2 regions of the Psychrobacillus sp. MER TA 171 genome follow, and region 1 is predicted to be linked to the other one. Evidence: predicted binding sites of a transcription regulator. Region 1 holds the regulator's gene; the other holds the start of a gene.
What was found. The regulator CtsR, encoded in region 1, represses protease genes until heat stress. The targets are predictions, from matches to a motif close to ATGGTCAATAAAGGTCAAACA.
Positions count from the first base shown of each region.

Region 2: M3627_RS12920 (ATP-dependent Clp protease ATP-binding subunit) is a predicted target of CtsR. The motif match lies at 2,181-2,201, and genes of this name have one in related genera.

Region 1 is NZ_JAMAWN010000010.1:49,976-66,680, forward strand. It holds gene M3627_RS11065 (NYN domain-containing protein) at 1-318, opposite strand, end outside; gene rlmB (23S rRNA (guanosine(2251)-2'-O)-methyltransferase RlmB) at 323-1,084, opposite strand; gene M3627_RS11075 (Mini-ribonuclease 3) at 1,084-1,446, opposite strand; gene cysS (cysteine--tRNA ligase) at 1,506-2,906, opposite strand; gene cysE (serine O-acetyltransferase) at 2,887-3,561, opposite strand; T-box leader at 3,610-3,827, opposite strand; gene gltX (glutamate--tRNA ligase) at 3,882-5,345, opposite strand; gene ispF (2-C-methyl-D-erythritol 2,4-cyclodiphosphate synthase) at 5,492-5,971, opposite strand; gene ispD (2-C-methyl-D-erythritol 4-phosphate cytidylyltransferase) at 5,973-6,665, opposite strand; gene M3627_RS11105 (PIN/TRAM domain-containing protein) at 6,732-7,823, opposite strand; gene radA (DNA repair protein RadA) at 8,053-9,423, opposite strand; gene M3627_RS11115 (hypothetical protein) at 9,548-9,697, shown strand; gene M3627_RS11120 (ATP-dependent Clp protease ATP-binding subunit) at 9,700-12,150, opposite strand; gene mcsB (protein-arginine kinase McsB) at 12,147-13,241, opposite strand; gene M3627_RS11130 (UvrB/UvrC motif-containing protein) at 13,231-13,797, opposite strand; gene M3627_RS11135 (CtsR family transcriptional regulator) at 13,787-14,260, opposite strand; gene M3627_RS11140 (GNAT family N-acetyltransferase) at 14,474-14,884, opposite strand; gene rsgA (ribosome small subunit-dependent GTPase A) at 14,896-15,903, opposite strand; gene M3627_RS11150 (ABC transporter permease subunit) at 16,285-16,705, opposite strand, start outside.
Region 2 is NZ_JAMAWN010000013.1:18,598-35,302, forward strand. It holds gene M3627_RS12905 (prolyl oligopeptidase family serine peptidase) at 1-665, shown strand, start outside; gene M3627_RS12910 (metal-sulfur cluster assembly factor) at 714-1,022, shown strand; gene M3627_RS21070 (Crp/Fnr family transcriptional regulator) at 1,390-2,082, opposite strand; gene M3627_RS12920 (ATP-dependent Clp protease ATP-binding subunit) at 2,224-4,350, shown strand; gene M3627_RS12925 (DUF2929 family protein) at 4,406-4,597, opposite strand; gene M3627_RS12930 (beta-ketoacyl-ACP synthase III) at 4,765-5,700, shown strand; gene fabF (beta-ketoacyl-ACP synthase II) at 5,728-6,966, shown strand; gene M3627_RS12940 (ABC transporter ATP-binding protein) at 7,314-8,342, shown strand; gene M3627_RS12945 (ABC transporter ATP-binding protein) at 8,323-9,270, shown strand; gene opp4B (oligopeptide ABC transporter permease) at 9,272-10,234, shown strand; gene M3627_RS12955 (ABC transporter permease) at 10,265-11,176, shown strand; gene M3627_RS12960 (oligopeptide ABC transporter substrate-binding protein) at 11,238-13,088, shown strand; gene trpS (tryptophan--tRNA ligase) at 13,334-14,320, opposite strand; T-box leader at 14,366-14,579, opposite strand; gene M3627_RS12970 (DUF3899 domain-containing protein) at 14,631-14,975, opposite strand; gene M3627_RS12975 (peptide ABC transporter substrate-binding protein) at 15,596-16,705, shown strand, end outside.

The DNA of each region.
Region 1 (16,705 bases):
TGTCATATCAGAGGTAGCAACATAAATTTGTACGCGTCTACCACTTAACTCCCGAGTCATCTTTTCAATTCGCTCGTCTGCTGTTTCATTTTTTCTTGTAAAGATAATTTCCACATCATACTGTTTCTTTTTGTTTTCTATACCCGGTACTAGGTGGGCATCAAACACTACAATTACTCGTATACCAGTAAATGCTTTATATTCTGCCATTTGCTCGATTAGTCTATCTCTAGCATCTAGTAATTTATCATTTTTTAGTTTTCTTAACTCGCTCCATGCGCCGATGATATTATAACCATCGACAAGTAGAATCTGCATGATTTTATTGTTTAAGCGGGTTTCTTACGCGCAAAACTTCGTATAGAAGGATTGACGTAGCAACGGACGCATTCAAGCTAGTTACATGACCAACCATCGGCAAATGGTAAAGAAAGTCGCATTTATCTTTTAATAATCGACTCATCCCTTTTCCTTCACTTCCAATAATGAGTGCTAACGGGAGGGTAGCATCCATATTTCTATAATCTGTTGACTTCGCAGCATCTGTTCCTGCAATCCACACTCCGCGCTCTTTAAGCTCGTCCACTGTTTGAGCCAAGTTCCCGGCACGATAAACTGGCACATGCTCAATTGCACCTGTAGATGCTTTGGCTACTACTGCTGTTAACCCAACAGCTCTTCTCTTCGGAATGATAATACCATGTGCTCCTACTGCATCCGCAGTACGCATAATAGAACCTAGGTTATGTGGGTCCTCAATTTCATCTAAAATGATAAAAAGTGGATCCTCTTTTTTACTTGCAGCTAGATTAAATAAATCATCTAATTCTGCATATTTGTAAGCAGCAACTGAAGCTACAATCCCTTGATGATTTGCATCGGTTAGATTATCCAGCTTTTTCTTTGGGACAAACTGAACGATAATTCCTGCTTCCTTCGCCAATTGTATGATTTCTGTAACGCCACTTTTTTGAATACCTTCAGCTATCCAGACCTTATTCATGTCTCTTCCAGAGCGCAGTGCTTCTACGACTGGATTTTTACCAGCAATAATTTCACCAGTTTGTTCGGATTTCTCTATCATTATTTTTTCTCTCCCTTTTGCCCATCGATAAATTCAATGGAAAATCGCAGCACCTCTTGCAAACGATCTGCTTGCTCACTTAAGTATAAGCTACCAATAACAGCTTCAAACGCTGTACTGTAATGATACGTCAAAACATCTGTATTTTTAGGAACCGTTCCAGATTTGGCATTTCTTCCTCTTCTTAAGACAGCCTCTTCTTCCTCAGTTAAGAAATTAGTGTTTAACATTTCTTTAACGATTGTTGCTTGTGCCTTGGCAGACACGTAATTTGTTGCTTCTTTGTGAAGGATGTTTGGTCTAACCCGCCCTGAGCGGATGAGGTGTTCTCGAACTACTTGTTCGAACACCGCATCACCCATATAAGCTAAGGCTAAAGAGTTAAGTTGCTTTACATCAGATAATTTAAATTCCACGAGGGTCACCCACGCTTCCATCGGATACCTTGGGCAGTATCTTCTAAAATAATATTCATTTCCTTCAGCTGATCTCTAATTTCATCCGCACGAGCAAAATTTCGATCTTTTCTCGCTTGGTTACGTTCTTCGATCAGCGCATCAATTTCTTCATCCAACACCTCTTGCTCCTTTGAAAGAGTAATTCCAAGAACTGCAGTTAATAAATCCAAAACGGATATAAATTGATTTAATACTTCTTCAGATGTTTGCTTTTCTAATAGATAAGTATTCGCTAGCTTAGATAATTCAAATAATGCAGCTATCCCATTGGCAGTATTAAAATCATCATCCATTGCCATTTCAAATTGTTGCTTAACCTCTTGTATTTTGTGCAGCCATATATCATGCTGGTCACCTAAATCCGCTGTTGTATTCAAACGGTGAAGTACATTTTCATATGAAGTACGAATACGTTCTAATCCTGCCTCTGCCTGCTCTACAAGCTCTTGAGAATAGTTAATTGGGTTACGGTAATGAACACTTAGCATAAAGAATCGGAGCACCTGCGGGTTAATTTGCTTGCGAATGTCATTCACCAATACAAAGTTACCAAGTGACTTAGACATTTTTTCATTGTCTATATTGATATAACCGTTATGCATCCAATACCTAGCAAAGGTTTTTCCAGTTCTAGCCTCAGATTGAGCAATCTCGTTTTCATGGTGAGGGAAAGTTAAATCCTGACCACCAGCGTGTATATCAATTGTGTCTCCTAAAATCTCACGTGCCATAACAGAGCACTCAATATGCCAACCTGGTCGACCTTGCCCCCATGGACTTTCCCAGAATATCTCACCTGGCTTTGCAGCTTTCCATAGAGCGAAGTCTAATGCGTCTTCTTTCTTCTCTCCACGCTCAATGCGTGCTCCTACCTTTAAGTCATCTACGGACTGATGTGAAAGCTTTCCGTACCCTTCAAACTTTCTCGTACGGTAGTAAACGTCACCTTGTGATTCATAAGCATAGCCTTTTTCTACTAGCACTTTAATAAAATCTATAATTTCATCCATATGTTCCGTTACACGAGGATGGGAGTCTGCCTTTGTGCACCCTAGTGCCTCTACGTCTGCATAATAAGCTTTAATAAAGCGATCCGTAAGCTCTGATACATCTTCACCGAGTTCGTTGGCCGCTTTAATAATCTTGTCGTCTACATCAGTAAAGTTACTTACGAATGTCACATCGTATCCACGATATTGCAAATACTTTCGGACCGTGTCATATACGATAACCGGTCGTGCATTACCGATATGAATGTAATTGTATACCGTTGGACCGCATACATACATTTTTACCTTTCCTTCTTCTATTGGCACAAATGGTTCCTTCTCACGTTTTAGTGAATTAAAGATTTGAATTGTCATGGCGTTTGGCTCTCTCCTTTTCCTCTAGCAATCGAACTATTTCTTCCTGTAGCTGCTTAATCTTATCTTCCATTTCCTTGCACCGATCTGCAAATGGATCAGGAAGATCTTGATGATCTAAGTTTCTTTTTACCTTTTTACCATTTTGAATAACGACTACACCAGGTATGCCAACTACCGTAGAATCTTCTGGTACATCCTTTAGGACGACGGAGCCTGCTCCTACCTTACTGTTGTCGCCGATTGTGATAGACCCCAACACCTTAGCTCCAGTAGCTACTAAGACATTATTCTTAAGAGTAGGGTGACGCTTTCCTTTTTCTTTACCAGTTCCCCCTAAGGTAACACCTTGATAGATCGTACAATCGTCTCCTATCTCACAGGTTTCTCCAATAACCACCCCTGAACCATGGTCGATGAAGAAGCGTCTGCCTATCACCGCTCCAGGATGGATTTCTATACCTGTAAAGAACCTGCTGATTTGGGAGATTAGCCTTGCAAGGAAAAACCATTTCCTCTTATAAAAGACATGTGCTAACCTATGGCTCCAAACTGCATGTAAACCTGCATAGGTTAATATAACCTCCAACTTACTAGTAGCAGCGGGATCCTGTTCAAACACTACCTCTATATCTTCTTTCATCCGCTCAAACACGTTAATCACTCCTTTTTTCCATAAAAAAAGTCTCTGTCTATAAATATAGACAGAGACGCTGTTTTGCGCGGTTCCACTCTGATTGGAAAGATGTTTATCTTTCCCGCTTCACATCTTTAACGCAGATGATACGTCCAGCCTACTAATCGTTCGGCTTGGCGCTCCGAGGTGCATTTCCATAACTCATAGGTTCAGACCACTTTCAGCCGGTGATGGTCCTCTCTAAGGAACTTGCGTTACGTACTTCTCCTCTTCTTAGCTTTCTTTACTTCGTTCATGAATTACACTCATTTTCACACCTTGTAGTGGAAAAGTCAATTTTATTGTTTAGCGTATTTGGAAACTCTTGCAATTACTTTTTCTTTACCGATTAAGCTAATTGCATCCGCTAATTCCGGACCATGTGTTTGGCCAGTAGTTACGACACGGATAGGCATAAATAGGTTTTTCCCCTTATGACCCGTTTCCTTTTGCACTGCTTTAATCGATGCTTTAATTTCTGCTGGTTCAAATGTTTCTAGAGCCTCTAACTGTGCTTTAAAGGCAGCCATAACCTCTGGTACTTGTTCACCAGTCAATACTTCAAGAGCTTCTTCATTATATGCAACATCGTCGTTAAAGAACAATGATGACAACTCAATAATTTCTGCTCCAAAGCTCATTTGATCATGGTAAAGCCCTATTAAATTTGTAGCCCATACTTGTTGCTCCTCAGATAATTCCTCTGGAAGAAGTCCTTCTTTTTGTAGATGTGGCAACGCAAGCTCTACTACTTTTTCTAGTGGAAGTTGCTTAATGTATTGATTGTTCATCCAAGTTAGTTTTTGCTTATCGAACATTGACGGTGATTTGGAAAGACGAGCTACATCAAATTGTTTAATGAATTCCTCTTTAGAGAAGATTTCTTCTTCTCCTTCAGGAGACCAGCCTAATAGAGCAAAGAAGTTGAACATTGCTTCTGGAAGATACCCTAGGTCTTTATATTGTGCTACAAATTGTATGATTGATTCATCACGTTTAGATAATTTTTTACGGCTTTCGTTGATGATTAACGTCATGTGCCCGTACTTAGGATATTCCCAGCCGAAAACGTCAAATACCATTAATTGTTTTGGAGTATTGGATAAATGCTCTTCACCTCGGAATACATGCGTAATCTCCATTAAGTGATCATCTAATACTACTGCGTAGTTATAGGTTGGAATGCCATTTGCTTTGACAAGAACCCAGTCACCAACGTCTTTGGATTCAAAGGACACAGTTCCACGAACTAAATCGTCAAACTTATACGTTACATTCTCAGGCACACGCATACGAATCGTATAAGGTGTTCCTGCCGCTTCCTTCTCTTGTACTTCTTCTTTGGATAGATGTCGGCATTTTCCGTTATACATCGGAGCAGCTACACCATTTTCTTTTTGTTGCTCACGGTCAGCTTCTAATTCCTCAGAAGTACAGAAACATTTATAAGCATGGCCTTTTTCTAGCATTTCCTCTGCGTATTTCGTGTAAATATCTAATCGCTCCATTTGGCGATAAGGTGCATAAGGTCCACCGATATCTACTGATTCATCGTATTCCATTCCTAGCCACTTTAAGTTATCCAGCTGTGATAATTCTCCGCCTTCAATATTTCGCTCAATATCTGTGTCTTCAATACGAACGATAAATTTCCCATTATGGTGGCGAGCATATAAATAATTGAATAATGCAGTACGTGCTCCTCCAATATGAAGATTTCCTGTAGGACTTGGTGCATAGCGTACGCGAACTTCTTGTGTCATTATAAATCCTCCTAATTATCTTACGTTTAAATTAAACCGTTATCTGGAAAGTGGAATTAAACCGTTGATAGACAACGTGATTGTTGCCTGTTTCGCTAAAGTAGTAAACTTTATCTATTCTACCACTGCGTGTAGCATTTTTAAAGCTAGTCTTTTTTCATTAAAAGGATAGTTGCCATCGAAGCAATCCCTTCCCCACGCCCAGTAAACCCTAGCTTTTCGGTAGTTGTTGCCTTTACATTGACCTGAGAGACATCAGCTTGCAGAAGCTCTGCTACTTTTGAGCGGATTTGCTCTATGTACGGGGCCATTTTAGGCATCTGAGCTATTATCGTGCAATCTATATTTCCAAGCTTATAGCCTTTTGCATCTACTAGCTTCCAAATATACTCGAGTAATTTCGCTGAATCTGCATCTTTAAATTCAGGATCCGTATCAGGGAAATGTCTTCCAATATCTCCTTCTCCAATTGCTCCTAGCGCTGCATCTGTAATGGTATGGAGTAACACATCTGCATCCGAGTGACCTATTAAACCTCTTTCATAAGGGATCGTTATCCCACCTATGATTAATGGGCGGTTATCTGCAAATTCATGTACATCAAAGCCTTGTCCTATTCTTAACAATTTATTTTTCCTCCTGCTTTCGTTTATTTAAAATTACTTCTCCTAACAATAAGTCCTCTTGAGTGGTTACCTTTACGTTATCATAGGTACTCTCCACGATGTGAACATTTCCACCTTGCTTCTCTACTAGCATAGCCTCGTCTGTCCCTAAAAAGGATTCCTGCTCAGCGAGTCTTTCGGCTTTCTCCAATACATCATATTGAAAAGCTTGAGGTGTTTGGATAATCCAAAGACTCTCTCGATCAACCGTTTCCTGTATTATACCATTGTGAACCTTTTTCATCGTATCCTTTGCCCGTACTGCAGCAACTGCTGCGCCAAATTTTTCAGCTGCTTGGACTAGCTGATGAATGATTTCCTGCTGAATGAACGGTCTAGCAGCATCATGCACCAATACAATCCCTTTAGCAGGACTAGCCTTCAAGCCCGCATATACACTATGCTGTCTTTCAGAACCGCCTTCTACAATGGCTGACACCTTTTGGATGGAATATTGCTGAAGCAGCTGTTCTATATATGATTTTTCTTCTTTTTTTATCGCTAAAACAATATGAGCGCAGTCAGGGTCTTGTTCAAAAACTCTAAGCGTATGTATTAAAACTGGTATATTACTTAATTCGATAAAAAGTTTGTTGTGACCTGCTCCCATCCTTTTTCCACTTCCCGCGGCAGGTAAGATTACTGTATACAACATTATTTACGTACCTCCTATATTACAAAGAAAAAGGGTATGCTCCACAAAGGAAACATCCCCTCCTACTTATTTAGTTTCTTGGGGTTTCGCAAAGATCATTCGTCCTGCTGATGTTTGGAGAACACTCGTCACTTCTACATTAATAGCTTGTCCGATATAAGCTTTACCGCCTTCTACAACAATCATTGTCCCATCGTCTAAATAAGCTACCCCTTGATTATGCTCTTTACCATCTTTAATCACAACTACATGCATTATTTCCCCGGGAATAACTACCGGTTTAACGGCATTTGCTAAATCATTAATATTCAATACACGAACCTGATGCAGCTCACACACCTTGTTTAGGTTAAAATCATTTGTGACTACTATGCCGCCCATTTTTTTAGCTAGACGCATCAATTTTAAATCAACTTCTTGGACATCCTCAAAGTCTTCTTCCACTATTAAAACCGCAGTGCTTCTTTCATCCTTTAGTTTGTTTAGAACGTCTAAGCCACGGCGACCTCTTGTCCGTTTAAGTGTATCAGAAGAATCTGCAATATGCTGAAGCTCCGTTAGCACAAATTGAGGGACAACTAGTACCCCTTCCATAAAGCCGGTTTCAGAAATATCAGCTATTCTCCCATCAATGATCACACTTGTGTCCAAGAGCTTGTAAGTCCCCAATGGTAGAGCTTGTTCTTCTTCCTCTGCTGTTTTTTTCTTCAATGCAGGGAGCTTAGAAGATGGAGTAAACACGTGTAGCAATTCATCTCTCTTTTTATAACCTACCTGGAATCCTAAATACCCTAAAATGATGGTCAATAGAACTGGAGCAACAGACCGAATGACTGGAAATTCAATACTCGATACCGCTGACCCTAAAAAGAAGGCTACGATTAACCCGATGACCATCCCTAACGTCCCAAACAACAAATCACCAATGGGTGCCTTTAATAGTCTTTCCTCCATCCATTTAATGAAATGAATTAAATAATCTGTTAAAAATAGCGCAGCTACATACAGCATGATTGCTCCGATTAATACAGAAACATATACATTGTTAATAAAAGAGTTGTTGGATAAATTAATCAGTTCATATAAGTGCGGTAAGAATAGCAACCCTAATGTACCACCTATTAATACAAAAGCAATTTGAATAATCCACTTTAACAAATATTCCACCTCCGTTTAAATTTTATTATACTTCCTTTTATGGCTCTATGCCTATTTTGACGTATGAGCAAGGCTAACCAATGCAGCAATACAATACTAGTATCAAAAGTTTACTTATACATAGTTTACATTACCACTCAGAAGTATACGTATTTTAGAAAGCAGGTGGCAGTTCCCCACCACCGTATCTTCTCTATTATTACCTCGAGTAGTTTGTCCTACTAGTCAGTTAAGAAAAAGCTTCCTTCATCACTTCATTTACTGATTCTACACCAATGACCTGCAGTCCCTTTGGATAGTCCCAGCCTCCCATATTCGATGCTGGGATGATTGCTCGTTTAAAGCCGAGCTTTGCAGCCTCTTGCACTCTTTGTTCAATCCTCGAAACTCTTCTTACCTCACCAGTTAATCCGACTTCTCCTATAAAACAGTCAGTTGAAGCAACACCTATATCTCTAAAACTAGAGACAATACTTACTAGGACGGCTAAATCGATGGCAGGTTCGTCTAATTTTACTCCACCGGCAACTTTTATATAGGCGTCTTGTGTTTGAAGTAGCAGTCCCATGCGTTTTTCTAGCACTGCCATTAACAAGGAAATTCTATTTTGGTCAATCCCTGTAGCCATTCTTTTTGGGTAGTTAAAGCTCGACTGTGTGACTAGCGCTTGAATCTCTACTAAAATCGGTCTTGTCCCTTCCATAGAAGCGACGATTGCAGAGCCTGCTGCTCCATGAGAACGCTCCTGCAAAAATAACTCAGAAGGATTTAGTACTTCCTTTAGGCCCTGTTGTACCATTTCAAAAATAGCAATCTCATTAGTGGAACCAAATCTATTTTTTTGTGAACGCAATATACGATGATTGTGATGACGCTCACCCTCAAAATATAAAACCGTATCTACCATATGCTCGAGAATCCTTGGTCCGGCGATTTGCCCTTCCTTAGTTACATGACCAACTAAAAAGATAGCAATATTTTTAGTCTTCGCGATACGCATCAGCTCAGCCGTACTTTCACGTACTTGAGACACGCTACCTGGTGCACTCGTTACTTCTGGGTGATGCACGGTTTGTATAGAATCCACGATTACAAAACGTGGACTTACTTGATCGATTGTTTCATTTATCAGCTCTAGATTAGTTTCCGAGTAGATATAAAGTTCGTTTGAAGTAACTCCTAGACGTTCTGCTCGGAGTTTCGTCTGGCGGATGGATTCTTCTCCGGAAATGTAGAGGACTCTTTCTCCCTTATTCGCAAGAAGTGCAGAAACTTGTAAAAGAAGCGTTGATTTACCTATACCTGGATCTCCCCCAATTAAAACTAGGGAGCCTGGCACAATTCCTCCACCTAAGACCCGATTCAATTCTACTAAATCCGTCTGTACACGAGGCTCATCGATCGTTTCAATAGATATAATGGGGGTTGCTTTTTGAGTGACTCCAGAGGAATGCTGAAAAGAATGTCTAGGCCCCTTAGAAACAACCTCTACCTCTTCCACCATCGTGTTCCATTCTCCACACCCTGGACATCTACCCATCCATTTGGCAGCCTCATAGCCACATGAGTTACACATAAATTTCGTTTTCTTTTTTGCCATATAATCCTCCTATAATAAGAAAAGCATAATCGCCTGTTCTGCCCCGACAGGCAAATGGGGAAAAGCGAGGAGGCAGTTCCTCAGCCACCGGAGCTTTTATCCATTTGACCCGAGGGGCAAGGCGATGAAGCTAGACATCTTGAAAAACATAATCGCCTGTTCTGCCCCGACAGGCAAATGGAGAAATGCGAGGAGGCAGTTCCTCAGCCACCTCACATACTCTTTGTTGCACTATGTAAAAAAAGGCATTCCGGTGATCTCGGAATGCCTATAATATTAACTTTCTGTGACAGGCTCTGTTGTTCGAACAACAAATTCGTCATTTTCTACATCAAATACTACACGCTGACCCGTTAAGACTTCACCTTTTAACAGTTCCTCTGAAAGACGATCTTCCACATGCTTTTGTAATGCACGGCGCAACGGACGTGCTCCATATGTTGGATCGTAGCCTTCTGTAGTAATTTTATCTTGAGCAGCTTCAGTAAGTACTAGCTCTATTCCTTGTTCTTTTAAACGCTTCGCTAGCTGCTCTGTCATTAATGTCACAATTTGTTTTAAGTGTTCCTTCTCTAATGAGTGGAATACAATCATTTCATCTAAACGGTTTAAGAATTCAGGACGGAATGCTTTTTTCAATTCTTCCAGCATTTTTCCTTTCATATCTTTATAATCCGTTTTTCCTGCTTCTTGTAAGTTAAACCCTACATGTTTATTATACTTAAGTGCATCTGCTCCAACATTAGATGTCATAATCACTACTGTATTGCGGAAGTCGACTGTGCGACCTTTCGAATCAGTTAATCGACCATCCTCTAATACTTGTAAAAGTATATTGAATACGTCTGGATGTGCTTTTTCAATTTCATCTAATAAAATTACAGAATACGGTTTACGGCGAACTTTTTCAGTCAACTGACCACCATCATCAAAGCCAACATACCCCGGAGGTGAACCTACTAAACGAGAAGTAGAATGTTTTTCCATGTACTCAGACATGTCTACTCGGATCATCGCGTCCTCGTCTCCAAACATTACCTCTGCTAAAGCACGAGCTAACTCCGTTTTACCTACTCCTGTAGGTCCTAAGAAGATAAATGAACCAATTGGTCGCTTCGGATCTTTTAAGCCCGCTCGAGCTCGTCGGATAGCACGAGAAATAGCATCTACCGCTTCTTTTTGTCCGATTACACGTTCATGTAATTTATCCTCCAGCTTTAACAACTTCTCGGACTCTGTTTGAGCTAACTTGGAAACAGGAATTCCAGTCCACATCGAAACGACAGCAGCGATATCCTCGACTGTAACCTCTGACTCTTCTTTTCCTTGTTTTTCTTTCCAAGTATTTTTCATAGTTTCTAATTTATCTTTAATCTTTTGTTCTTTATCTCGGAAAGAAGCTGCCTTCTCAAATTCCTGGCTTTGCACAGCTGCATTTTTCTCAGAGCGAACAGCCTCTAGCTTCGTTTCTAATTCTTTTAAATTAGGAGGAGTTGTATAGGAACGAAGGCGAACCTTAGAACCTGCCTCATCAATTAAATCTATTGCTTTATCAGGCAAGAAACGATCGGAAATGTAACGATCAGACATTTTAACTGCTGCTTCTACTGCTTCATCCGTAATTTTCACACGGTGATGTGCTTCATAACGATCGCGTAACCCATAAATAATTTGTACAGCTTCCTCAGAAGAAGGCTCATCAACTTGGATTGGTTGGAAGCGACGTTCAAGCGCAGCATCTTTTTCAATGTATTTGCGATATTCGTCTAATGTAGTAGCACCGATACATTGAATTTCTCCTCGAGCCAGTGCTGGTTTCAAGATATTAGAAGCATCAATTGCCCCCTCTGCTCCACCTGCACCGATTAACGTATGAAGTTCATCAATGAAAAGAATAACATTTCCTGCTTGGCGAATTTCATCCATCACTTTTTTCAGACGGTCTTCAAATTCACCACGATATTTAGTACCCGCTACAACAGTACCCATATCTAAAGTCATTACACGTTTATCTCTTAAAATTTCAGGAACCTCATTTTGTACGATTTGTTGTGCAAGACCTTCTGCAATAGCAGTCTTACCTACACCTGGCTCCCCAATTAGGACCGGATTATTTTTCGTACGACGAGCTAATATTTCAATAACACGTGTGATTTCCTTGCTACGCCCTATTACAGGATCTAGCGTACCTTCTCTTGCAATTTGTGTTAAATCGCGTGCTAACCCGTCTAATGTCGGTGTACTAGCTGGAGCGACTCCGTTGTTATTACTATTGCTATGAGATTGATCGGAACTTCCTAATAATTGAAGCACTTGCTGACGCGCCTTGTTCAAGCTTACACCTGCATTGTTCAATACTCTTGCTGCTACTCCTTCTCCTTCACGAATTAAAGCAAGAAGTAAATGTTCTGTTCCAATGTATGAGTGACCTAGTTTTCTTGATTCATCTACTGACAGCTCAATGACTTTCTTAGCACGAGGCGTATAGTGAACAATCGGACCAACTTCCTCTGCTCCAGTTCCAACCAGCTCCTCGATCCCTGCCTCTATCACTTTTGGATCTACTTCGATTGCTTCTAATGCTTTTGCGGCAATTCCGCTACCTTCACGGATAAGACCGAGTAAAATATGTTCTGTTCCAATAGATTCATGCTTTAAACGAATAGCCTCTTCTTGAGCTAATTGTAAAACTTTTTGCGATCTTTGCGTAAATCGATTAAACATCATGCAGGTTCCTCTCCTTTTGTATTATCTTTTTCTCCTTTTTGCAAACGTTCCCTTAACAGCTTAGCTCGAAACATGTCACGCTCCGTGGCATTTAAAGTAGTGCCAGCGTACTTTTGTAAAAAACCAGGCTGCATAAAGATCATACATTCATTTAGGATGGACATATCTATATCCTTAATAAGTCCAATATCTATTCCTAAACGCACATCAGACAGACATCTTGCCGCCTCCTCTGTGGTCATTAGACGAGCATAGAATAAGGTTCCTAGTGAACGGTAAAGACGATCCTCCAATGTATTTGGGGAGTGCTGTAAAAGTGCGTCTCTTGCTTCTCTTTCTTTTTGAATAATTTGTTCTGCTATACTTTGAAGATCAGCAAGTATATCTTCCTCAGTCTTACCAAGTGTCGTTTGATTTGATACCTGATAAACATTGCCGAGCGCTTCACTACCCTCTCCATATATTCCTCTTACGACCATACCAAGCCGAGAAATAATGGTTACGATTCGATTCATTTGCTTTGTTTTTGTTAAAGCAGGTAAGTGCATCATGACAGATGCTCTAAGTCCTGTTCCAGTGTTTGTAGGGCAGCTTGTCAAATAACCAAACTGTTCGTCAAATGCATATGGTAATTCCTTTTCTAATAAACGATCTATTGTATCTGCCCGTTCGTAAGCTTGTTGGATTTGGAGTCCTGGAAATAGGCATTGAATTCGAATATGGTCCTCTTCATTCACCATGACACTAACAGACTCATCTTCTGATAAAAGGACAGATCCCGTATTTGGTGAATTTGCGAGCTTAGGACTTATTAAATGTTTTTCAACCAAGACTTGACGCCCTAGCTCAGATACATCTTTAATATGCACAGATGTAAAATTTTTCTGTAATTCTTCATCTGCATCTAACAGTGTGGAGGATACAGATTGGTCAATTTTATGCGCTTCGTCCTCTGTAAATGCTAGAGGGAAGCGAAAACCATTAAGGTTTCTCGCCAAGCGAATTCTGGTGCTCATCACGATGTCAGAATGCTCTCCTTCCCCTTCCATCCAACTAGATCTGGAATTATCTAAAAAGTTCTCAATCGACATGTGAATCGTCACCTCCTCCGGCAAGTTGTTTTTCAAGGTCTTTAACTTCGTCTCTTAACTTCGCGGCATCTTCAAATTGCTCTTGCTCAACTGCCTGCTTCATTTGAGCCCTAATTGCTTCAATTCGTTTCTTTAAAGCTATTTTTTCACCAAGTCGCCCTGGTGCTTTTCCAATATGTGTAGTGTTACCATTGTGTAGACGTTTTAGGGCTTGAGGTAAATGAGGACGGAAGCTTTCGTAGCATGATGCACATCCAAACTTACCCTCTTCTAGAAATCTCTCAATAGACCAGCCACATTCATCACATTCAAGTGTTTTTTGTTGTTTTTGTTGAACTATCTGATCTGCTTGGTTAAACCAATTAGATAGAAGCTGATGAAGAGATAATGGGTCTTGTTTGTATTCAACATAAAACGGGTGGAGGCTATTGGCACAGACCTCACAATAATGTCTTTCAAAGTGTTCTCCGTTATGCACTTGTGTAACCGTCACTTTAGCTGGCCGTTGTTTACAATTTTCACAAATCACCTTATCAACACCCCGTTCAATTTTCACTTTTTTCATATTTTAGTGTTAAAAGCATGGCACATAGTATACGTGCTCGTAGCTCATCTCTTGCTGGTAGTGGGATGGCTAAAGTTGTTCTGTCTAGAGCTGCTAAAATTATCTTCGCCTCTCTTTTGGTAATAACCTCTTCATCCAATAAACGAAAAACAATATCCTCTGTAGTGGATGCAGATGCTCCTGCTTCCAGACTTTGTATTATATGCTCAATTAATTCAGCTTTTGTGTGGGCTCGAACGCGGAGAATTCGAATATACCCACCACCACCACGTTTACTTTCCACCAAATATCCACGATCCAGTGTGAATCGGGTGTTTATTACATAATTTATTTGTGAAGGTACACATTGAAATTTTTCTGCGATCTCGCTTCTTTTGATTTCAATTTGCCCCCTACTTTCTTGTTCGATAATTGCCTTCAAATAACCTTCAATAATGTCAGATATATTTTTCATCTTCTCTCACCTCTTCTCACAAAAACTGACTTTGACTATCTTTGACTATATTATATAATGAATTTTTTGGTTGTGCAATTGATTTGCCTAGCATAAAAGAAACAAAAAAACTACCAACATTTATTGTCAGTAGTTTTAGGGTGTATCAAAATGAAAACTTATATTCTTATATTTGTGAATTGTATTTAAGCTGTGTAATAAAAATTGTTGGCTCTACCTCAATATCATGTACTTTGTAAAAGTGATGTCTTTCATACAAAGCAAGAGCTGGTAAATTTTTGCGCCGGTAGAAACTATTATACTTACAGCTTTTGGAGTAGCGCTCAAAACATGCTGGAGCAACTCAGAAGCTATCCCTTTTCTAAAATAAATTGGGTGGACAACTAACCTACAAATATTTAGTACGTCTCCCTCGTATTCATAGGAGATAAAACCAAGTAGGCTCTCCTTATTGTACTTTCCTATAAAAATCTCTTTAGATACTTTAATATCCTCGATTGTTTCCTTAAGCTGTGGTATGCCTTCAAAACCGATGATCTCTGCTTCCTTGCGGTAAGCCGGAAGCTGTATTTCGAGCATTTCCTCTGCTATAGAATGCTTTTGGTGATCAATTAATCGAATCATATGCACCTCTATTAAATTTTTCTTTTCTTATTGGTTTTTTGGGTCTTCGATACTTGCTTCCATTTATCACGTTCTGTTTTTTGAGCAGCTAAGTTGTTTTTACGCTCGATATGAGCAAGCTCACGCAATAATTTTACATAGCTTACATATCGATCCTCTTTTAGCAAACCAGTTCGAATAGCTTCTTGAATGGCGCAGCCAGGCTCTTTTTTATGCTGACAGTCTCTAAATCTGCATTCGATAGCAAGTTCTTCGATATCCTGAAAACTGTTGCTAATACCCTCGCTAGAATCCCAGAGCTGGAACTCTCTCATTCCCGGGGTATCAATTAATAGTCCACCACCAGGTAATAAGGAAAGCTCTCTATGAGTGGTTGTATGACGCCCTTTACTGTCATCCGCTCGAATATCGCTAACCTCCATTACATCCTCACCAGATAGAGCATTGATCAAAGAGGATTTCCCTACGCCTGAAGAACCTAGTAAGGCCCCCGTTTTACCGTTGACTAGGAGAGCGGCTAAGTCATCTATTCCCTCTCCCGTGACACTAGATACAGCGAATACATTTACGCCGAATGCAATCGTTTCGACTTCACTGATGAAATAATCCACCTGTTCACAAGCGTCTTTTTTCGTTAGTACCACGACAGGTGTAGCACCAGAATCCCAAGCTGCAAGTAGATAGCGCTCTAACCTTCTTACATTAAAATCATGGTTGAGTGACATCACTAAAAATACATAGTCTACATTCACTGCTACCAATTGGATTTCTGTTGTTGTACCTGCCACTTTTCTTGAGAATTGGGATTGTCTCGGTAGAACCTGTTGAATAATACCTTTATCTTCTCCAGGCATCTGCTCTAAAACCACCCAATCTCCTACGGCTGGATAGGCTTCACGGTTGTGATCAAACTTAAATCTACCCGATAGAGAGCAAAGCCACTCACCTTCATTCGTAATTACTCGATAAGAATGCTTATGCTCGAGTAAAACTCGACCTACTAATCCTTTGTTCGACATCTTTTCTTCCCATTTACTATTCCATCCATACTGTTCGATTAAATTCAATTTCAATTTCCTCCTAATTTTCCCATTAAAATATTTGAATCGCCATTATTTTAAGCGAATTACTGGGCAACAAAAAAACCATGATTGCTCGAATCAGCAATCATGGTCTCCCGTTCATTAGTAAAGAAATTTCAAAAAGTATGAAGAAATAAGCTCGATTGTCTGTATACAATCAAACTAATACCTATTCCGCCTACATTTTAGAAAATAACAGGGTAAGACATCATGAACTTACTGATTCGAATCGAATTATATACAATAGCCATAATGCCTCACCTCTTTCTTTAAGTTAAATTCAGAATACTACAAGTTTTTGAAATATGCAATAGGCAATTATGCCGTTACATCACGTTTTGTAAATGACCAGTAGCTCGTCACAAGGAAAACTGCAAGGTAAATAAGAATTACGACAATAGAGAAGGCCATCGTCATTCCCTCTATTGAGGGATCATTTGCGCCAATGTATTGCCCCAAATTTGTATTAGCAAATAAAATATATTTCGAAGCCTCGATTTTCAGCGCCGCAAGAACTCCTGTAACTTGTACTCCTGTAAACATCAAGAAAATAGATATTCCTATTGCCAATGAGCTCGAACGGAAAACAGAGCCAATCATAAAGGCCAACGTTCCAATCACTAATACATTGATTAGCGATAAAGCAGTTAACAGTAACAATCTACCCCAGAATGAAACTTCAACTACAGCTCCGTCTACTAACTCTAACTGGGTTCCTGGTACATTATCAAAGAATATA
Region 2 (16,705 bases), on a different contig from region 1:
ATGGTTTTGAGAGTGCAAAAGAGCATAATTTACACTATGCATACCAGTTAGTCAATAAAGGCTGTAGAGTTATCATGCCTGATGCTCATTTACACGGGGATCGAGATATTGATCTTGACCAAATACAGATTAGCCTTCGTTTTTGGGAAATTGTTTTAACATCAATCGAAGAGCTAGGTAAACTAAAAAAAGAATTAAACACACGCGGATATGACAACGGACAAAAAATAGGCTTGGCTGGAACCTCTATGGGTGGAATTACAACACTGGGCTGCTTAACGGCATATCCATGGATTGATGCGGCTGCTATTATGATGGGAACCCCGGGATATGTAAACCTTGCTAAAGATCAAATGACTTTAGTTGAGCAAAGAGGATTTAAGATTCCAATGAACGAAGAAGAAAAGAAAAAAATGTTTGATACATTATCTATATTTGATGCTTCTAAGCAATTAGAGAAACTAGAAAATAAGCCACTATTTTTCTGGCATGGCATGAAGGATGAAGTAGTACCGTTCGCACCTACTAACAAATTTGTGGAAGATTTGATTGAACAATATGGTGATGCTCAGATTGAGTTTATGAAAGAAAAAAGCGTTGGCCATGCAGTTTCAAGAAAAGGTATGCTTCGTTCAACGGAATGGTTAGCTAACCGTTTGGCATAATTGATATATCTTTGTTATGATGAATGAAAGATGTAAGGAGGTATTAGTATGGATCAAGATATGAAAGATAGTATGATGGCTGCCCTGGAAAATGTTATTGACCCAGAGCTAGGCGTAGATATTGTCAATTTAGGTTTAGTATATGATGTGGATCTAACTGATGAGGGACAAGCAACAGTTACGATGACACTAACTTCTATAGGTTGCCCGATGGGTCCAATGATAGTAGATCAGGTTAAAACAGCACTAGCTGAGCTACCTGAAGTTAAAGACACTGAGGTTAATATTGTCTGGAACCCACCATGGTCAAAAGACAATATGTCTCGATATGCAAAAATTGCATTAGGTATTCGATAATTATTAAGACTCCTCTAATTATAAAAGAGGACGTTTAAAACAAAACAAGGCATCTTCTGTTCAAGTCGAACAGGAGGTGCCTTGTTTGATTATATGCGTTTTTTCTTGAATTATAAGAGCTGTTTTTCTATAGCTGCTTAGGGTTTGATTTGTAGGGGCAATTCCAGCGGGATAAGTATGAAATTTCACCACAGCACGATTGCCTTGGAGAGGACTTGCCACTTACGCTATTGTGAGTGGCGATTGGAAGCACCCGAACTGAGTATAGCGAGGGAGAAGGCTTGAGTCGTGCACGCGAAAAGCGCCCGTCACAAAACACCGATATATACAAGCGAGTAAATGAACGACAATCGTTCACTTACTCTAATTAATCTATCCGACAAACGCAAAGAGGACAGCTTTCGCACTGGTTTTCTCTTCTTAATAACTCTAAATCGTTAATTGTAATAATACCTTTATGAAACGAAATTAGACCCTCACTTTTCATATCATTTAACATTCGATTAACTACTTCCCTACTCATCGAGCAAAGGTTAGCTATTTCCTGATTAGTAAGTGAAAAATTAATTTTAATCCTACCATCAGATAATGGTTCACCATACGTGTTACACAAGCGTATTAAAGTAGAATATAGAGCGCCTTTTTTACCATAAAGCATCAAATCACGAAACCTTGTCTGGTTTTTTAAGTAAATAAGCTGTATATATTTTGTCCATTCCACCATTAACTGAGTAGAATTAACAAGAAATTTTTCTAATTTATTTTTTGGTAGCACTAATAGCTGTGTAGTCTCCAACGTAAGAGCAGAAAAACTATGATGAGTATTATCTGCGAAAACACCAGATTCACCTATACAGTTTTCGGGGCCTACTATTCTTAAAGTGAGTAATTTGCCGCCCTCTGTATCTTTATTTATCGCAATAGAGCCGCTTACAATAAAATATACGTCTTGTGCTAGTTCGCCTTCTATATAAACCGAACGATCCTTCTCTAATTTTATAATAGAACCGTATTGTTTAAATAATAAACTAATATCTGGGGATACTAAAGTATGATCCACCTCAACACCACCTTTATATGTACCTATAAATATAGCATATATTCCGTTACATAAAGCTTAATACTTTACAAATTATGCTACAAGGATTTATATTTATAATAGTCAATAAAGGTCAAAGTTTTGTGAAATGGAGCTGTTAATATGCAAATGAACCAACAAGATCAAAAAAGTCCTTTAGAAACGTACGGACGTAATTTAGTAAATGCAGTAAAAGACGGCAAAATGGACCCGGTTATCGGTAGAGATCAGGAAATTCGAAATGTCATTCGTATTTTATCAAGAAAAACTAAAAATAATCCTGTACTGATCGGAGAACCAGGGGTTGGTAAAACCGCTATTGTAGAGGGACTGGCACAAAGAATTGTAAAAAAAGATGTACCAGAGGGTTTGAAGGATAAAGAGATTTTCGAATTAGATATGAGCTCGCTAATTGCAGGAGCAAAGTATCGTGGAGAATTTGAGGAGAGACTTCAAGCAGTACTCAAGCAAATCAAAGAGAGTGAAGGAAAAATCATTTTATTTATTGATGAGATCCACACTATAGTTGGTGCTGGGAAATCAGATGGTGCCATGGATGCGGGGAATATGTTAAAGCCAATGCTCGCACGAGGAGAATTGCATTGTATTGGAGCGACTACTCTTGATGAATATCGTATGTATATTGAAAAGGATCCTGCGTTAGAGCGCCGTTTTCAGCAAGTATTAGTAAGAGAACCCTCTGTAGAGGATACAGTATCCATCCTTCGTGGTTTAAAGGAACGCTTTGAATTACATCATGGTGTACGTATACACGATCGAGCAATTGTAGCAGCATCTCAGCTTTCCAACCGCTATATTACAGAACGTTTTCTTCCTGACAAGGCAATAGACTTAATAGATGAAGCATGTGCCATGATCCGTACGGAAATAGATTCAATGCCTCAAGAGCTGGACGAAGTAACTAGAAGAATGATGCAGCTCCAAATTGAGGAGCAAGCGCTGATGAAAGAAAAGGATTCAGCTAGCAAAAAGCGATTAGAACAATTGCGTCAGGAGTTAGAGGAGTTAGACAAGTCCTCAGCAGATATGCGTAAAAAATGGGAATCAGAAAAAGAGTCCATTCAAGTAGTTCAAAAAAAGAGAGAGCTGTTAGACCGCTATCGCAGAGAGCTAGAGGAAGCAGAAAATAAATACGATTTAAATAAAGCAGCAGAGCTACGTCATGGTAAAATACCACCTTTAGAAAAGGAACTTCAATCATATGAAGATGAGATAAACAATGATTATGATTCACGTTTACTTCGAGAAGAAGTCACTGCAGATGAAATTGCTCATATTATTTCAAGATGGACTGGCATCCCAGTAACTAAGCTGGTAGAAGGAGAAAGAGAAAAACTTCTTCGCCTTAAAGAGACATTGGGAGAACGTGTAGTTGGTCAAGATCAGGCAGTACAATTAGTGACAGAGGCTGTTTGGCGTGCACGTGCAGGTATAAAAGACCCGAATAAACCAATTGGTTCGTTTTTATTTTTAGGACCGACTGGTGTAGGAAAAACAGAGCTTGCTAAATCTTTAGCTGCTAACCTGTTTGACTCAGAGGAACACTTCATTCGTATAGACATGTCGGAATATATGGAAAAGCATAGCGTATCTCGATTAGTCGGCGCACCACCTGGATATATAGGCTATGAGGAAGGCGGTCAGTTAACAGAGGCTGTGCGAAGAAATCCATATTCAGTAGTGCTGTTAGATGAAATAGAAAAGGCTCATCCAGATGTTGCTAATATTTTGTTACAGCTAATGGATGATGGAAGGATAACCGATAGTCAGGGGAGAATCGTCAACTTTACAAATACAGTTGTCATTTTAACTTCCAATATAGGCTCCCAATACTTATCCAATACAACCGGACAAGTGTCAGAAACGGACGAGGAACTGGTAATGACCGCTCTTCGTGCACACTTCAAGCCTGAGCTATTAAACCGTATGGATGACATTATTATGTTCCATTCCTTAACGACTCATCACTTTGAAATGATAGCGAAAAAGTATGTAAAACAACTGCAAAATCGTCTGCTAGAACAGGAAGTTACTTTAGAGGTCGAGGAAGATGTCTATACGTGGATCGTGGAAGAGGGAACTGATGCTGCTTATGGCGCAAGACCGCTCAGAAGATTTATCCAACGATATCTAGAAACAGCAGTTGCAAAAATGCTAATTGGAGGGAACGTCCTGCCTGGTAGCACAATTGTAGCGAGCCTGGAGGATGGCCAGCTAATGGTGAAATAGTATCGCTATACAGCTATCAAATAAAAAAACTCCCTTTTGAAGGGAGTTTTTTTTATTAATGATGTTTAGCTTCTACAGGCTCATCCGGAATTACTTTAGTAATTAGTATAATTATAATAGCTGCTGGGATAGCCATATATAAACCATGGAAAAAGTTAAATTCTTCTACGCCATTAACTGAACCTACTACATAATTTAACATCGTAACCAAGATAAGTGTCCAAATTACTGTCATAACATATTGCATATAATTTCACCTCAAAAAAATTAATTTATCTATAGCTATCATAACATAGGGTTGTCCTATACAAAAGAATTATTCTTAACATCCAACAACTATGTTGAAAAATGTTCATATATTCGCTATTATTAATACCAGGTACTAATAATAGATTACAAGAAAAGAGGAATTTCATGAATGCAGGAATTATAGGTTTAGGAACTTATGCACCTGAGAAGATTTTAACGAATGAAGACCTTGAAAAAAGAATAGATACATCGGATGAATGGATAAAAACAATGACTGGTATAGAGGAGCGTCGAATAGCTGCTCCTGGAGAAGAAAGTTCACATATGGCTGTCAAGGCAGCCAAGGAAGCAATAGCGGATGCAGGAATTTCTCCGGAACAAATAGGACTAATTTTGGTAGCAACAGTAACTCCGGATCGTCCTTTTCCTAGTGTCTCCACGATGCTTCAGGAGCAATTAGGGGCTACTAATGCAGCAGCAATGGATATATCCGCTGCATGCGCAGGGTTTATGTATGGTGTCGTTACTGCAAAGCAATTTGTAGAATCTAAAACGTATTCTCATGTGTTAGTAATTGGTGTGGAAAAGCTGTCTAAAATTACAGACTGGGAAGATCGAAATACTGCTGTCCTCTTTGGAGACGGAGCAGGGGCTGTAGTAATTGGAGAAGTCTCTGAGGGCAGAGGCATATTGTCCTTTGAGCTTGGAGCCAATGGTAGTGGAGGAAAGTATTTATTGCAGGACGGACCTTACATTACGATGAATGGAAGAGAGGTATTTAAATTTGCGGTTCGTCAAATGGGCGAATCTGCTATTAACGTTATCGAAAAAGCAGGATTACAAAAAACAGATATTGATTTGTTAATCCCTCATCAAGCAAATATTCGTATTATGGAGGCATCTAGAGAACGACTAGAGTTGCCTGCTGAAAAAATGGCAAAAACCATTCATAAATACGGCAATACTTCATCTTCATCTATTCCACTAGCATTAAAAGAAGAAGTAAAAAATGGAAAAGTGAAAGATGATGATATTATTGTAATGGTAGGTTTTGGTGGAGGCTTGACTTGGGGAGCAATAGCGCTTAAATGGGGAAAATAATTTAATTTGTCGAAGGGACGGACATACATGACGAAACGTAGGGTTGTAGTAACAGGATTAGGTGCCGTAACACCACTAGGTAATGATGTAGAAACTACTTGGGCTGGTATTAAGGAAGGTAAATCAGGTGTCGGAATGTTAACAAGACTTGACGCATCTTTGTTTCCAGCGAAAGTGGCCGCAGAGGTAAAAGATTTTGACATAGAGAAGTATATTGAAAAGAAAGATGCAAGAAAAATGGATCGTTTTACTCACTATGCTTTAGCTTCTGCAATTATGGCAGTTGAGGACGCCAATTTAACAATCACAGAAGAGCTAGGTCTACGTACAGGCGTTTGGATTGGTTCAGGTATTGGTGGAATGGAGACATACGAGAATCAGTTCCGAGTATTTTTAGAAAAAGGAACGAGACGCGTAAGTCCATTCTTCGTGCCAATGATGATTCCTGACATGGCTGCAGGTCAGGTGTCAATTCATTTTGGGGCAAAGGCGATTAATTCATGTACGGTAACGGCTTGTGCATCTGGCACTAACTCTATAGGGGATGCTTTTAAAGTGATCGAGCGAGGAGATGCAGATGTGATGATTACCGGCGGAGCAGAGTCTCCGATTACTCATATGTCTGTAGCTGGTTTCTGCTCCAATACTGCACTTTCTTTAAATACAGATTCTAATACCGCATCGAAACCTTTTGATGCTAATCGAGACGGATTTGTTATTGGTGAAGGAGCTGGAATTCTTATATTAGAAGAATATGAGCACGCTGTTGCTCGTGGTGCTAAAATCTATGCAGAAATAATAGGTTATGGTTCTACAGGAGATGCCCACCATATTACTGCACCAGCTCCAGAAGGAGAAGGGGCAGCTAGAGCGATGAAGCAAGCATTAGACGATGCAGGAGTGTCTCCGGAGAAGATCGATTATATTAATGCGCACGGAACTAGTACGCCTTATAATGATCAGTTTGAAACAATGGCTGTAAAATCCGTATTTGGTGAGCATGCGTACAATTTGGCTATGAGTTCCACTAAATCTATGACTGGTCACTTGCTCGGTGCGGCAGGAGGGGTAGAGGCAATATTCAGTGTATTAGCTCTCCATGAAGGCATCTTACCGCCTACCACAAATCTGGAAACGCCTGATCCGTTATGTGATTTAGACTATGTTCCAAATGAGGCAAGAAAAGAAGAAATTGACTATGCCATGAGTAATTCATTAGGTTTTGGTGGTCATAATGCAAGTATATTATTTAAAAAAATCAAATAAACAACAAAAAATCCACGTTCTTGTGAGCGTGGATTTTTTTGTATATTATAGTTCTTTTAGAACAAATATATATTAAAAAGTATTAAGAAATAAGTGTATATTTAATTTATTTTCATAACAATTTTCCATTATTTAGCCTAATTAAAACCTTGATATTCCAATGTTTATAATAATTTTGTATGGTTCAGAATATATTAAATAAACAAAATATATAAAAAATTTATATTGCGCTTGTAATCATCCTGTAATAGACTTTACAAAAGGAATCAAATAACAGAAAAGTTTTAATCTTTAATTATTTGGAAAAAATCAGACCGAACATAAAGTTGCGTGAGAGGAGAATTAGTTTGAACAACTCAGAACAGCTATTAACCATAAACAATTTACATACCGGATTCAGAATAAAAGATACATATTATGATGCCGTGGATGGGGTATCCATTTCGCTAAAGAGAAATGAAATTCTGGCAATCGTAGGAGAATCAGGTTGTGGGAAATCTACTTTAGCAACGTCCATTATTGGGTTACATGACCACAACAAAACAAGAGTGGAAGGCGAAATTATATACAATGGTATCAATCTTGCTAAATTGAATGATGAAAACTTTAATGCTGTTCGAGGAGAAGAAATAGGGATGATTTTCCAAGATCCCTTATCTGCATTAAACCCGTTGATGAAGATTCAAGACCAAATTGAAGAAAGCCTTGCCTTTCATACAAAGCTGAGTAAGTCTGAAAGAAAAAAAAGAGTATTAGAGTTATTAAAACAAGTAGGTATCCCAAATCCAGAGCGAACTGCAAAACAATTCCCACATCAATTGTCTGGAGGGATGAGACAGCGGGTTATCATTGCGATTGCAATCTCTTGTAAGCCTAAAGTAATCATTGCAGATGAACCAACTACTGCATTGGACGTAACCATTCAAGCTCAAATATTGGACTTACTTATTGACTTACAAAAAGAAACAGGTTCGGGAATTATATTAATAACACATGACTTAGGCGTAGTAGCTGAAGTAGCAGACCGGGTTGCAGTAATGTACGCAGGACAAATTATTGAAGAGGCTCCTGTAGAGGAACTATTTTCTAATCCGTTACACCCTTATACTCGTTCATTATTTAACTCTATACCACAGATGAATAGTGAGAATGATAGGCTTGAAGTTATTCAAGGAATTGTACCTTCTTTAGCCAAATTACCTCGAGAAGGATGTAGATTTTCTGCCAGAATCCCTTGGATCAGTGAAGAGACACATGAAAAAAATCCAGTATTGCATGAAGTTTCTCCAGGACACCTTGTCAGATGCACATGTTGGCAGCATTTTCATTTTGAGGGTGAGAAAGGGGAAGTAACCAATGAGTTTTATGCAAATTAAGGACTTACATGTTCATTATCCTATCAGGGGTGGATTTTTTAATACAGTGGTTGATCGTGTGCATGCAGTAGATGGAATCTCGTTAGAAATTGAAAAAGGGAAAACGTATGGATTGGTAGGAGAATCTGGCTGTGGAAAGTCTACTACTGGTAAATCTATTATTGGACTTGAAAAAATAACATCTGGACAAATCATATACGAAGGACAGGATGTTACAAATAGCCGTCGTAGTCCATCTTCTTCCTATAATCGAGATATTCAAATGATATTTCAAGACGCTCACTCAAGTTTAAATCCTAGAAAACGAGTTCAAGATATCATAGCAGAACCTATTAGAAATTTTTTGAAACTGTCTCCTACCGAAGAAAAAAGAAAAATTAATGAACTGTTAGAAATAGTGGGAATGAGCGAGGATGTCAAGGTAAAGTATCCTCATGAGTTTTCAGGCGGTCAGAAACAAAGGATTGGCATTGCTCGTGCTATTGCAACAAATCCTAAATTGATCATAGCAGATGAACCAGTATCAGCACTAGATTTATCGGTTCAAGCACAAGTGTTGAATTTTATGAAAGATATACAAAGAGAATTTGGATTAAGTTACTTATTTATATCCCACGATTTGGGTGTAGTTAAACATATGTGTGATGAAATTTCTATTATGTACAAAGGTAAATTTGTAGAAACTGGAAGTAGGGAAGATATTTATACAAATCCTCAACATATCTATACAAGGAGATTGCTATCGGCTATACCTGACGTAAATCCAAAAGGTAGAGAAGCAAGAAAAAGAGAAAGAATTGAAGTAGAAAAAAATTATGTAACTGATCATCAGAAATACTTTGATAAGGATGGGAAAGTATTAGATTTAGTACCAATCTCAACTACTCATCAAGTAGCAATGGCCACTAGAAGCAAGGAGGTCATCTAATATGTGGAAAACAATATTGAGAAGAGTTTTAGCCATGATTCCACAGCTTTTTGTCTTAAGCCTACTAATATTTATATTAGCTAAGCAAATGCCTGGAGACCCATTCACAGGCCTAATAACACCAGAATCCGATCCTAATCGATTAGAAGAAATGAGAGTGTTAGCAGGATTTTACGATCCTTGGTATGTACAATACTACAATTGGATAACGAATGCAATTCAAGGGGATTTTGGTAAGAGTTATACGTATAGCATGCCTGTTGCGGATTTAATAGGATTTCGGGCGATGAACACACTGTGGCTATCCTTGCTCAGCGTTGTTCTTCTATACTTAATAGCTATTCCGTTAGGAGTATTGGCGGGGCGCTTTCAAGATACATTCCTAGATAAAACAATCGTACTATACTCTTTTGTGACCTATGCGATCCCAACATTCGTACTTGGCTTGCTAGCATTATTCTTTTTCGGTTATCATCTTGGATGGTTTCCGACAGCCGGTACGGTGGACATAAAGTACGAGGAAGGTACCCTTGGGTATGTATGGAACCGAATTTATCATATGCTATTGCCTGCAATGACCTATGCAATCCTTGGAACGACCGCAGTAATTCAGTACCTAAGATCTGAAATTATAGATGCAAAGTCGATGGATTATGTCCGTACAGCAAGAAGTAAGGGAATTCCTATTAAAAAAGTATACAGTAGACACATTTTCCGAAACTCATTATTGCCAATTGCAGCTTTTCTAGGGTTTACAATTACTGGGTTACTAGGTGGCTCCATATTTATAGAAACCATTTTTGGATATCAAGGCATGGGGCAATTGTTTATACAATCTATATCCTCCAGGGATTATAGCGTTATTACCGCTTTAGTATTGCTTTTTGGCTTCTTAACTTTATTAGGTAGTCTATTGTCTGATATCATCATGAGCATTGTAGATCCACGTATTAGAATAGATTGACCCAAAATATAAGGTTAAGGAGAGAGTATGATGAGTGAACAAATACTTAATACAGAAATTCTAGAAAAAAACACACAAAGCTCTCCGCCTACAGGTTTTCAAGTGCTAGTAAGAGAGTTTAAAAAAGATAAGTTAGCAATGTTCTCGCTATTTTGTTTAGTCATTGGAATAATAGCTATCTATATCTCAGCAGCAATGATCAATCAAGAAGAATTAATGAATGTAAGTTTAAGAGACAAATTTTCAGAACCTGGCGAAAAGTTTATTCTGGGAGCTGATCAGGGTGGACGTTCCATTTTAGGACAGTTAATCATCGGAGCTAGAAACTCCATTACTATAGCATTATCGGTGACAATTATAACAGGTATTGTAGGTGTGGCCATTGGTATGATTACAGGCTACTTTGGTGGTTTAATAGACAATATATTTATGAGAATTATTGACTTTTTCATCACTATTCCAACTTTAATGATCATCATTGTGTTTGTAACAATTATTCCGAAATACTCTATATTTGAGTTCGTTCTTATTATGAGTACTTTTTTATGGGTGTCAACGGCCCGACTGGTTAGAAGTAAGTCATTAACTGAGAGTAGAAGAGATTATATAAATGCCTCTAAAACATTAGGAACTGGCAATGGCAGAATTATCTTTACAGGTGTTATGCCTAATCTTAGCTCTATTCTAATCGTTGAACTGACGTTAAGTTTTGCAGGAAATGTAGGTTTAGAAACAGGATTATCTTATTTAGGCTTTGGCTTACCGCAAAGTGTACCTAGCTTGGGAACTCTTGTAAGTTATGCGAATAATCCGTTAATTTTAGAGGACAAATGGTGGGTATGGCTACCAGCTTCCTTGCTAATTTTGTTATTAATGCTTTCCATCAATTATGTAGGGCAAGCGCTACGTCGATCGGCAGACGCAAGACAAAGGCAAGGATAATGAAGATGGTATTAAACGATTTCGTTTGATATATAAAGATATATAAAAAGGAGGAAAAAGGATGAATAAGAAGCTTTGGACATTATTAGCTGTACTAATAGCATTTATGCTTGTGTTAGGCGCATGTAACAACGACGAAGAATCTTCAGGCTCAAATACTGAAGGAACAACAGAACCGGCAAAGACTGAGGACGATAAGGATAAAGAAGAAGATAAAGAGGAAGAACCTGCTGCAGAAGAAGGTACTTCAGAATTTTCTCAAAAGGTTGAGCATGAGGGAGATGCAATTGATGGCGGAATTTTAAAGGTTGCATTAGGAACAGATACTCCTTTTGAAGGGATCTTCTCTCTAGTATTATATCAAAATGGTGTAGATGCAGATATTTTAGATTACGCTAGTAATTCCATTTTCTCTGTAGATGGTGACTTTTTAATTGATGACAGAGGTATTGCTACACTTGAAGCAGACCCTAATACAAACAAAGCAACAATTAAAATCCGTGAAGGTGTAAAATGGTCAGATGGCGAGCCTTTGAAAATTGAAGATGTTATGCTTCCATATTTAATCATTGGACACCCAGACTATCAAGGTATTCGTTATGACGGAGATTTTAAAAATATCATTGGTGCAGAAGAGTATAATGCAGGAACTGCTGATACAATTTCTGGATTAAAAAAGGTTGACGAAACTACATTAGAAATTTCCTTTAAAAAATTATCTCCAGCAATTTATTCAGGTGGAGATGGTCTATGGAGTTCTGCTGAACCAAGTCATATTTTAAAAGATATTCCAGTAGGACAATTGTTAGAATCTGACCCAGTTCGTAAAAACCCATTATCTTTAGGTGCATTTAAATTTGAAAAAATTATTCCTGGTGAATCTGTTCAATTTGTAAAAAATGAACATTACTTTAAAGGAGAGCCTAAGTTGGATGGCGTACTTTTAAAAGTAGTACCTTCTAGCTCAATCTCTAAAGCGTTAGAAACTGGTGAATATCATATGACAGCTGGATCATTACCAGCAACGAAGTATGCGGAAGTAAAAGACTTTAAAAATGCTTCTGTACTTGTTCAACCAGAGTTATCTTATTCCTACCTTGGATTTAAATTAGGTAAGTTTGACACTAAAACTAAATTAAGTACAATGGATCCAAATGCTAAAATGGCTAATCTAAACTTACGTATGGCAATGGGATATGCTTTAGATGTAGAGTCTGTAAATGAAGCATATTACGATAATTTACGAACTCGTGCAACTGGTTTAATACCACCAGCATTTGCTTCTTTCTATGATGACACTTTAGAGGGCATAAAGTATGATCCAGCAAAAGCAGAACAATTATTAGACGAAGCTGGTTATAAAGATATCGATGGAGACGGATTCCGTGAAACTCCAGAAGGCGAAAAATTAGAGATTAATTATGCAGGTATGTCAGGAGACGTTACAGCTGAAGAAATGGCTGCATATTGGATTCAAAACTGGAGAGACGTTGGTCTAAAGGTTGTATTAACATCTGGTCGTTTAATCGAAATGAACTCTTTCTATGATAAAGTAGAAGCAGATGACCCTGAAATTGATATTTACATGGGAGCTTGGGGAACAGGTACAAACCCATCACCACTAGGCTTATATGGAAAAGACTCAGCATTTAACTATAGCCGCTTTACTTCACCTGAATTAGATGAATTATTAGCAGCTATCGATTCACCGGATGCATTTGACTCTGCAAAACGTGCGCAAGCATTCCGTGATTTCCAAGTATACATGTCAGAGCAAGTTCCAGTAATTCCTACTCAATTCCGTAGCGCAATTTATGTAGTTAACAAGGCAGTGAAAAACTATGATGTAACTTATGGTACTGACTTTGGATTACATGAACTTCAACTAGTATCAGAAGAGCCATTAAAATAATCTTCAAAAAAACCGTTCCTAGACGAAAGTTTAGGAACGGTTTTTCATATGTTTTATGAAGGACGTGATAATAATGAGACTACTAATTTTTCTAATAAGCTACGGAATAGCAATTATCAGCTGCTCCCATTTAGTACTATATTTAAATTTCCTGTCTTTAGGATATTCATGGAAATCAGTGCTGATGTATATGCTAAACTCAAAAGATTTTATTATCTTCTGTCTATCCATTTTAGGATTAACGATTAGCGTCTTCTACCGAGACCCATTGCGGCTTCCATCTTAACAAGTGTTTCATTTGCTAATTGGTTAGCTTTTTCTGCACCGCGATCTAGAATGGAATCTAGTTCTGATGAGTTTAATAATTCCTCGTATCTCTGTTGAATAGGTGCTAGATGATTAATAATAGCTTCTGCAACAGATGCTTTAAAATCTCCATAACCTTTTCCTTCATATTTAGCTACTAATTCTGGAATAGGTGTACCCGTCAAAGCAGATTCTATTGTTAATAGATTAGAGACACCTGGTTTGTTTTCAGTATCAAATGCTACGATTCCTTCTGAATCAGTAACAGAGCTTTTGATTTTCTTTTCTATTTGCTTTGGCGTATCTAAAATACGAATAGTTGCTTTTTGATTAGGGTCTGACTTACTCATTTTTTTCGTTGGATCCTGCAGGGATTTGATACGTGCGCCGTGCTTAGGAAGCTGGATTTCAGGCATAGTTAATACATTACCGTATCTTTTATTGAAACGTTCTGCCAAGTCACGAGTTAGTTCTATATGTTGTTTTTGATCATCGCCAACAGGTACGATGTTTGTTTGGTAAAGAAGTATATCAGCGGCCATAAGTGGTGGGTAAGTCAATAATCCAGCAGTCACAGCATCTTTCCCATCTGATTTATCTTTGAACTGCGTCATTCTTTCCAGTTCTCCAATGTGAGAAATACATTGCATCATCCATCCTGCTTTTGCATGGGCTGGAACCTCTGACTGGACAAACAAAATCGACTTCTCTGGATCTATTCCTACCGCTAGATATAAGGCTGCCAACGAACGAATATGATTTTGAAGTTCTTGGGGGTCTTGAGCTACAGTAATAGCATGCTGATCTACGATGCAAAAAATACAATCGTTATCATTTTGTAGGTCTATAAACTGTCTAAATGCGCCGATATAATTTCCCAAAGTAATTGTACCGGTAGGCTGGACGCCCGAAAAAAGTGTTTTCATAAAATTTTCCTCCTTAGAATATAAAAAAACATCATGCATCCCTAAAAAAGGGACGAATGATGTAATATCCGTGGTACCACCCAGCTTGCTAAAATAAATAGCCACTCTTCTTCATAACGCGAAGGAAACGGTATAAGCTACTTGACCTTTCACTTATACTGCTCAGAAGCCCATTCCATTTATCGTATGATCTGCTTGCAGCATCCGCAGACTCTCTAAACACACTCTATAAATGTACTTTCTTCATCAAAGCTCTTTATTTAGTTTTGATTATTATATATAGAAGAAACTCAAAAATCAAGGGACAAATTTATCCATAATAAAAAAGTAACGCTATACATGTACAAGCTAAAATTGATAACCCTAAAGCAAATAGTGGTTTAGGGGAGAAAGAAAAAACTTCGGAAGGAAGTCGCATATTCACAATCTCATCTTTTAAATGTTTTCTAGTGAAAAATTTCCTTGAGCCAGACGCATAAAGATCAAAAAATCCTCCTGATACAACATATGTAACTAGACCAATAAATGTGACAAGTCCTCCTATATAGAAGGAAACATTAGTATATGCTTCCAGATCGATACGTTTAGTCGTTAATAACATCACTAAAATTATAATAATCTGAGCACTAAAAAAATAGATAAGCTTCTTTTTCATAATTCACCTCTAATAAATTAAATTATAGAAGATTTGTTTGAAATAATCAAAACTAATAAAAAATATGGCTATGTTAAAGCGTAGGGTTGAATTATAATGCAAAGAAATCTTTAAAACAGAGAGTAAAATTGATTTCCGCCCCAGCCGGACGCTTTCCTCGGGGTGAGCGATAAGCCATCACCCATCGCTTACGCGCGTGGTTGTGATGTCTTATCTGTCTCACTCATCCCGTAGGAATCGCCGTCTGGCGCTCCAATCAATAAATGGGAACAGCTTCATGCATAGATAAGTGCTTAAAAATTTACTCGCATAAACAAGGCCAAAAACTGTACCCAATCCCAATTTTATAATCTTAATAGTCATTTGAATGTCCCTTTTATAATGTTTACAGTTACTATAAAAAAGAATTGTTAGTCAAAATCAACCAATAACTTTAACAAAGCTAAAAATATAAAAGATAATTAACAAAATAGTTAGGAATCTTCCTAATTCGTTAGGACAATGTAATGATTTTGTTACATGATTGTAAAAATATTTAAAAAAAGGTATGTACAACTCTCTTATAAAATGTATAATAATAAATGTAATGAATTTTTCTGAATATTAGGGAGGTTATTTTTGTGAAGAATAGTAAATTAGTATGGCTTCTTAGCCTACTGTTAGTTGTAGGTCTATTCCTAGCTGCATGTGGCGGCGACGATGAGGCTAAAGAAACACCAGCTAACGAACCAGCAACTGAAACAGATGGAGAAAAAGAAGACGATGGTGCTGAAGAAGCAACATTAGACGAAGAGCAAGTATTAAACTTAATCATGGGTTCTGAAATTCCAACTCTTGATTCTGCTTTAGTAACTGACTCAGTAGGTTTCGATCTACTAAACAACGTAAATGAAGGTCTTTACCGTTTGAACCAAGAAAACGTAGCTGTACCAGCAATTGCTGACGGTGAGCCAACAATTTCTGAAGATGGATTAGTTTATACGTTTAAATTACGTGACGCTAATTGGTCTGATGGTTCTCCAGTAACTGCAAATGACTTTGAATTCGCTTGGAAACGTGCTATGAACCCAGATACTGCTTCTGAATACGGTCCATACATGATGGAAGGCGTTATCAAAAATGCAGCTGCAATCGCTGCAGGAGAAGCTGAGTATACGGAACTAGGAGTTAAAGCTATTGATGAAAAAACATTAGAAGTAACTCTTGAAAAACCAGTACCTTACTTCTTATCATTAATGTCATTTGGAACATTCTTACCACAAAAAGAAGAATTCGTTACAACTCAAGGTGAAAATTACTCTAAAAACTCTGAAGCACTTTTATACAATGGTCCATTCGTATTACAAGATTGGGATGGAACAGGCTTAAGCTGGAAACTAGTTAAAAATGATCAATATTGGGACAAAGACACTGTAAAACTTACTGAAATTAACTATGATGTAGTTAAAGAAGTAGCTACAGCAGTTAACCTTTACACTAATGGAGAAAAAGACCGCGCTGGTCTATCTGGTGAATATGCGATGCAATATGCTAATAATCCAGAGCTAGTAACAGAAATGGATGCATCTGTATTCTACTTTAAGTACAATCAAGAACGTAATGGAGAGCCAACTCCACTTGCTAACGTAAATATTCGTGAAGCTGTTTCTAAAGCTATCAATAAACAAGATTTAGTTGATGTAGTATTAGCAAACGGTTCTGTACCAGCTCACTACCTAGTACCAGCAGGC